Regions from separate parts of the Methylopila sp. 73B genome, predicted to be linked through region 1. Evidence: riboswitches for the same ligand, from Rfam matches in the RefSeq annotation. Region 1 holds a riboswitch; each other region holds the start of a gene.
The links. Region 1 has a riboswitch for thiamine pyrophosphate ahead of thiO (glycine oxidase ThiO). Riboswitches for the same ligand answer to the same signal wherever they lie in the genome.
Positions count from the first base shown of each region.

Region 2: another riboswitch for thiamine pyrophosphate. It lies ahead of K244_RS0102490 (ABC transporter permease); the one in region 1 lies ahead of thiO (glycine oxidase ThiO).
Region 3: another riboswitch for thiamine pyrophosphate. It lies ahead of thiC (phosphomethylpyrimidine synthase ThiC); the one in region 1 lies ahead of thiO (glycine oxidase ThiO).

Region 1 covers NZ_JAFV01000001.1:1,512,136-1,514,391, forward strand. Annotated here, with positions in the region: gene edd (phosphogluconate dehydratase) at 1-1,139, shown strand, start outside; TPP riboswitch at 1,198-1,298, shown strand; gene thiO (glycine oxidase ThiO) at 1,349-2,256, shown strand, end outside.
Region 2 covers NZ_JAFV01000001.1:516,314-518,569, forward strand. Annotated here, with positions in the region: gene K244_RS0102485 (ABC transporter substrate-binding protein) at 1-404, opposite strand, end outside; gene K244_RS0102490 (ABC transporter permease) at 428-1,252, opposite strand; TPP riboswitch at 1,243-1,346, opposite strand; gene K244_RS0102495 (pyridoxal phosphate-dependent aminotransferase) at 1,649-2,256, shown strand, end outside.
Region 3 covers NZ_JAFV01000001.1:148,898-151,153, forward strand. Annotated here, with positions in the region: gene K244_RS0100725 (2,3-bisphosphoglycerate-dependent phosphoglycerate mutase) at 1-333, shown strand, start outside; gene K244_RS0100730 (DUF4239 domain-containing protein) at 371-1,129, opposite strand; TPP riboswitch at 1,235-1,344, shown strand; gene thiC (phosphomethylpyrimidine synthase ThiC) at 1,425-2,256, shown strand, end outside.

The DNA of each region.
Region 1 (2,256 bases):
CCTTCTACGGCACGGCGAACTCCAACCAGATGCTCATGGAGATCATGGGCCTTCACCTGCCGGGCTCTAGCTTTGTGCCGCCGAACACCCCCCTGCGCGACGCGCTGACCACGGCGACGGTGAACCAGGCGCTCGCGATCACCCGTTCGGGCAACGGCTACGCGCCGATCGGCCAAATCCTGGACGAGAAGGCCTTCGTCAACGGCATTGTCGGTCTGAACGCCACCGGCGGCTCCACCAACCACGCGATCCACCTCGTCGCCATGGCGAAGGCGGCCGGCATCACGCTGACCTGGGACGATTTCGACCGGCTCTCGGCCGCGACGCCCCTGCTCTGCCGCATCTATCCCAACGGCTCGGCCGACGTGAACCACTTCCACGCCGCCGGGGGCATGGGCTTCCTCATCCGCGAGCTTCGCGGCGCAGGCCTGCTGCACGACGACGTGCTCACCGTCATGGGTCCGGGGCTCTCGGAATACGTCAAGGAGCCGACGCTCGTGGGCGAGGAGATCGTCTGGAAGGACATCGAGCCTCAAAGCGGCGACCTCTCGGTGCTGCGCCCGGTGGCCGAGCCGTTCCAGGCGGATGGCGGCCTGCGCCTGCTCGACGGCAACATGGGGCGCGCGGTCATCAAGGTCTCCGCAGTCGACCGCGATCGCTGGATCGTCGAGGCGCCGGCGCGGGTGTTCACGACGCAGGACGGGCTGGAGGCCGCGTTCCGCGCGGGCGAACTCGACCGCGACGTGGTGGCGGTGGTGCGCTTCCAGGGACCCAAGGCCAACGGCATGCCGGAGTTGCACCGGCTCACGCCCGCGCTCTCGGTGCTGCAGAAGCGCGGCCACAAGGTTGCGCTTGTCACCGACGGGCGCATGTCCGGCGCCTCCGGCAAGGTCCCGGCCGCGATCCACGTGACGCCGGAGGCCGCCCACGGCGGGCCGATCGGCAAGATCCGCGACGGCGACGTCATCCGCGTCGACGCCGAGACCGGCAGTCTGGAGGTTCTGGTGGACGCGGCCGAGTTCGCGGCGCGCGAGAACGCTTGGGAGGCGACCGAGCCGCAGTTCGGCATGGGGCGCAACCTGTTCGCCGCCTTCCGCGCGGCGGTGGGCCCGGCGGAACAGGGCGCGAGCGCCCTCTGAGGGCGACCTCCTTCTCGCTGCGGCAGGTTGACACAAGCGGCGGCGATCCCCATCGTCTCCTTACTCCGAGGGGCGCCCGCATGGGCTGAGACGGCGATCGCCGAACCCTTTGAACCTGATCCGGGTCATGCCGGCGAAGGAACGGGGCGCCTCTTCAAGACGCTTCCCGACGTTCGCCGGCGGTGACCCGCTTGTGAAAGCCGCACGCCATGGCCGCGCAGACGCGCGTCACCGTTCTCGGAGCCGGCGTCGCCGGTCTGACCACCGCCGTCGAGCTCGCGGAGCGCGGCGCGGACGTGACCGTGCTCGAACGCGGGGTGCGCGTGGGCGAGCGCGCCTGCTCCTGGTCCGCCGGCGGCATGCTCGCGCCCTGGTGCGAGCGGGAGAGCGCCGAGGAGGCGGTGATCGCCGGGGGCCAGGTGGCGCTCGACTGGTGGCCCGCGCATGTCGACGGCGTCGTGCGCCAAGGCACGCTAGTGGTCGCCCCTGCCCGCGACAACGCCGAACTCGCCCGCTTCGCCCGCCGCACCTCCCGCTTCGAGACGCTCGACGGCGACGGCGTCGCCGCGCTTGAGCCCGACCTCGCGGGGCGATTTCGCTCCGGCCTGTTCTTCCCCAACGAAGCCCACCTCGACCCACGCGCCGCGCTGGCGGGGCTCGAGGTCCGATTGGCGGCGCTCGGCGGCCGCATCCGCTTCGGCGTCGAGGCCGACGCCGAAGGCGCCGAAGGCGACGCCGTGGTGGACTGCCGTGGTTTTGCGGCCCGCGCCGCGTTCCCTGATCTCCGCGGCGTGCGCGGCGAGATGCTTGTCGTGCGCACCCCGGAGATCGCGTTCCAGCGGCCGGTGCGACTGCTGCATCCGCGCATCCCATTCTACGTCGTGCCCCGGGCCGACGGCCTGTTCATGCTGGGCGCGACCATGATCGAGAGCGCGGAGCGGCGCGGCCCCGTCGTGCGCTCGGTGGTCGATCTGCTGAATGCGGCCTATGCGCTGCACCCGGCGTTCGGCGAGGCTGAGATCGTCGAAACCCGAGCGGACGTGCGTCCCGCCTTCCCCAACAACCTGCCGCGCGTTGAAACCCGCGGCCGGGTCACTTACGTCAATGGTCTGTACCG
Region 2 (2,256 bases), 1.0 Mb from region 1:
AAGCCGGTGACGGAATAGCCGACCTTCTTGCCCTTCAGGTCCTTGAGATCCTTGACCGGCCCGTCCTTCAGCGCGATGAGGGTGTTGAGCGGGGTGTCGATGAGCGTCGCAAAGCGCACGAGCGGCAGGCCCGCGGCCACCTGCTGGTGCAGCTCCGGCTGGTAGGTCACCGCCACGTCGCCCTGCTTCGCCGCGACGAGGCGCGGCGGCTGGCTCGGGTCGGCCGGCGCGATCAGCTCCACGTCGAGACCGTGGCGGGCGAAGAAGCCGCCCTCCTTGGCGACGACCAACGGGGCGTGATCGGGGTTCACATACCAGTCGAGCAGCACCACCAGCTTCTCGGCGGCGGCCGAGGGGCTCGCGGCGATCAGGAGGGCTGCGAAGGCGAGGGCGAGGCGGATCATCGGGACGGGCTCGGGGTCGGAGGTCAGGAGTCGCGGCGGCCGTGCTCCGGCGACCAGTGGATGAGGCGCGCAAGCGCCCAGTCGACCGCGAACCAGAGGCTGGCGGCGACTACGGCGAGGATGATGAGCGCGGCGAACAGCAGGTCGGTCTGCATCCGCGCGTTGGCGTGGATCATGACGAAGCCGAGGCCGGACGACGCGCCGACCCATTCGCCGACCACCGCCCCGATGGGGGCGGCCGCGGCGGCGAGCTTCAGCCCGGTGCCGAAGGCCGGCAGCGCCGAGGGCAGGCGGATCAGCAACAGGGTTTTCAGCGGCGAGGCGCCGTAGAGACGGGCGAGGTCGATCAGGTTCGGGTCGGCCCGGCGCAGGCCGTCGTAGAAGGCCGAGGTGACGGGGAAGAACACGATCAGCGCCGCCATCGCGAGCTTCGACCCGAGGCCGAAGCCGAGCCACAGCACGAGCAGCGGCGCGATCGCGAACACCGGAACCGCTTGGGCCACGATCAGCGGCGGCAGAAGCCAGCGGCGGAGCGCGGGGAGCGTGGCGATGGCGAGCGCGGCGATCGCGCCGACGGCCACGCCGATCGCGAGCCCGCCGACGATCTCGGTCAGCGTGGTCAGCGTCTGGCGGGCGAGAAAGCCGGACTGCGCGATCAGCGCGGCGCCCACGCGGGCCGGCGGCGGCAGCAGGAACGGGGGCGTGCCCGACAGGGTGACGAAGGCCTGCCAGGCGGCGATCAGAACGCCAAGCGTCACCGCCAGCCGTCCGAACGCCATGAGGGCGCGCCGGGGCCTTGCGGTCGTGTCGGACAAGGGGGCGACGAGCCGATGTGCGGCGTCCGCCATCTCGCAATCCCTCCGCCGGTATGAGCCGGATCAGGTTCGATGGGTCCGGCGTCGCCGCCGTCTCAGCCCGGTGTGGGCGCCCCATGGAGATGAGACGACAGCGTTAGCCGAGCCCTCCGGGCCACGCAACGGGAGCGAGGGTCAAAAAAAACGCCGCCCGGGGCGCGGGCGGCGTTTCATGCGTTCAGCCGGGTTGGAAGCTCGGCCGTATTAGAGGGTTCACAGGCGCAGAACGCCCGATGGTGAGGTTGGTTCCGCGGCCGTCGCGGAAATTTCGCGGGGGCGACTGCGACGCGCCTGACCGGCGGCCGGCATGCGCCGCCGCGTCTTGCCTCCGGCCCGCGCCGCGGCCTAGGGTCCGCCCCGTCATTTTCGCCTGAAGACGGAGCCTTCCCGATGGCCTTCCTCGCCGACACGCTTTCGCGCGTAAAGCCTTCCGCCACCATCGCGGTGTCGCAGAAGGCGCGGGACCTGAAAGCCCAGGGGCGCGACGTGATCGGCCTCGGCGCCGGCGAGCCGGACTTCGATACGCCGCAGAACATCAAGGACGCCGCGATCGACGCCATCCGCCGCGGCGAGACCAAGTACCCGCCCGTCGCCGGCATCCCCCCCCTGCGCGAGGCGATCGCGCAGAAGTTCAAACGCGAGAACGGGCTCGACTACAAGCCGACGCAGACGCTGGTGGCGACCGGCGGCAAGCAGATCCTCTACAACGCCTTCGTTGCCACGCTGAACCCCGGCGACGAGGTCATCATCCCGACGCCCTACTGGGTGAGCTACCCCGAGATGGTGGCGATCAACGGCGGGACGCCCGTGTTCCTGCCGACCACGCTGGAGCAGGACTTCAAGGTCCGTCCCGAGGCGCTCGAAGCCGCGATCACTCCCAAGACCAAGTGGGTGCTGTTCAACTCGCCGTCGAACCCGTCCGGCGCGGCCTACACCCGCGCGGAGTTGAAGGCGATCACCGACGTGCTGCTGCGGCACGAGCACGTGTGGATCCTGAC
Region 3 (2,256 bases), 1.4 Mb from region 1:
GGGCCTGAGCGGGTCAGGATTTGGCGCAAGTCCTACGACGCGGTTCCGCAGGGCGGGGAGAGCCTCGCCATGACGGCCGCGCGCGTCTGGCCCTTCTATGGGCGCGCGATCGCCCCGGCCGTCCGCGCCGGAGGCTGCGTGCTGCTGGTGGGGCACGGCAACGCGCTGCGCTCGATGCTCATGCGGCTCGACGGCATCGATCCGGAGACGATCGAAGACGTGAATATCGGGACCGCGCAGATCCTGATCTACACGCTGGCCGAGGACGGCGAGCGGCTCGTCAAGGCGCGCCTGCCGTCAGGCGATCTCGCCGAAGGTCCGCCGGCGGCCTGAGGCGACGCGGGGCGTCGGGCGTCCTGAGCGCTTGTCCTTACCGCCGGATGTGCGCGAGCGCCGTCTCCATCGCGCTCGGCGACACGCGGATCGAACCGGTGAACGGCGAGTCCATGTCGAGGATGAGAAACAACGCGCTGGAGATCAGCGCGGCGCCGACCACGAGCGTCGAGATCACGACGGCGTTCGCCGGGGCGCGGTAGCTGAAGCTTGCGAAGATCAGCGTCAGCCACGCCGTCAGCACCGCGAGCAGCGGGGCCGGCACCGTGCCGTCCCAATGCTCGATCAGGGCCCAGCGCAGCTCGATGACCTTCTGGAAGCGCTGCCGCCATTCGATCTTCAACGCGGCGCGCTCGTCGTCGGCCGGGTGGAGGTCGCGCAGCGCCGCGCCGACGTCGTCCAGCAGCTTCTCGGCCGCAACGTCCTCGACCACCGGCGCCGCGTCGGTGGTGGGCCACGTGCCTTCAATCGCGCGCTCGACGTAGACCGCGAGCCTTGCGCGGGCGTCCGCCGTCTCCGGCCCATAGGCCCGCAAGGTGCGGTCGAGCAGGATGAGCTCGGTCGCGAAGGCGTGGACGTTGTGGTCGATGGCGTCGAACGCCGTCTTCGACGAGTTGATGAGGAGGCCGAGCACCAGCGACGTCATCACCACGAAGATGTTCGCGGTGAGCCGCACCACGTTGTGCGTCTCCTCGTTCCGGTGGCGCTCCGGCAGGCGCGGATGGAAGGCCAGGCAGCCGAACGAGGCGAGGACGAGGCCGAGAAAGGTCGCCAGGGCGACAAGGTGCTCGATCATTCGAGTACGCCAGATTGCGGGCCCGCGATCGCGGAGCCTCTCGTCACAGTCACGCTAGCAGCGACGACGGCGTCTCGACATCCCCGTCGGCCGCTTCTACCCTCGCGCCATTCCGAGGGGCGTCCCGCTGCGATGCGGGACTGAGATGGCCAGAGGCCGATCCCTTTGAACCTGATCCGGGTCATGCCGGCGAAGGGACGGGAACCGATAAGCCAAGGGGCGTCCGCGTCCGGGCTCTCCCTGACAATCGTCAGAATCCGGATCTCCCAACGAGAAACGCTCGAGGAGATTCCCATTGAACGTCCACATCCCTCCGAAAGACGCGAAAGCCGCGCCGACCAGCGTCACCACCGGGCCGATCTTCGGCTCGCGCAAGGTCTACGCCTCGCCGAAGTCGCACCCTGAGCTCCGGGTGCCGTTCCGCGAGATCGGCTTGAGCGATCCGAACGAGCCGCCGGTGCGGGTCTATGATCCGTCCGGCCCCTACACCGAGGACGACGTCGCGGTCGATCTCGCCGCCGGCCTGCCGCCGGTGCGCGAGCGCTGGATCGCCGCCCGCGGCTACACCGTCGTGGCCGGCCGCGCCGTGAAGCCCGAAGACAACGGCAACGTCTCCGCCGATCGGCTGGTGGCGCCCTGTCCCGCGACGCGCGCGATCCGCGAGGCCTCCGCCGGCCAGCTCGTCACCCAGTACGAGTTTGCGAAGGCCGGGATCGTCACCGAGGAGATGGTCTACGTCGCTTTCCGCGAGAACCTCGCCCGCGAACAGGCGCTGGAAGGCGCGGGCCTCCGGCGGGGTGACGGGGAGGACTTCGGCGCCGAAATCCCGGCCTTCGTCACCCCGGAGTTCGTGCGCTCCGAGGTCGCGCGGGGCCGGGCGATCATCCCGGCCAACATCAACCACGTCGAGCTGGAGCCGATGGCGATCGGCCGGAACTTCCTGGTCAAGGTCAACGCCAACATCGGCAACTCCGCGGTCACCTCGGGCGCGGCCGAGGAGGTGGAGAAGCTGGTCTGGGCGCTCCGCTGGGGCGCGGACACGGTGATGGACCTCTCGACGGGGCGCAACATCCACAACATCCGCTCCTGGATCCTGCGCAACGCGCCGGCGCCGATCGGCACCGTGC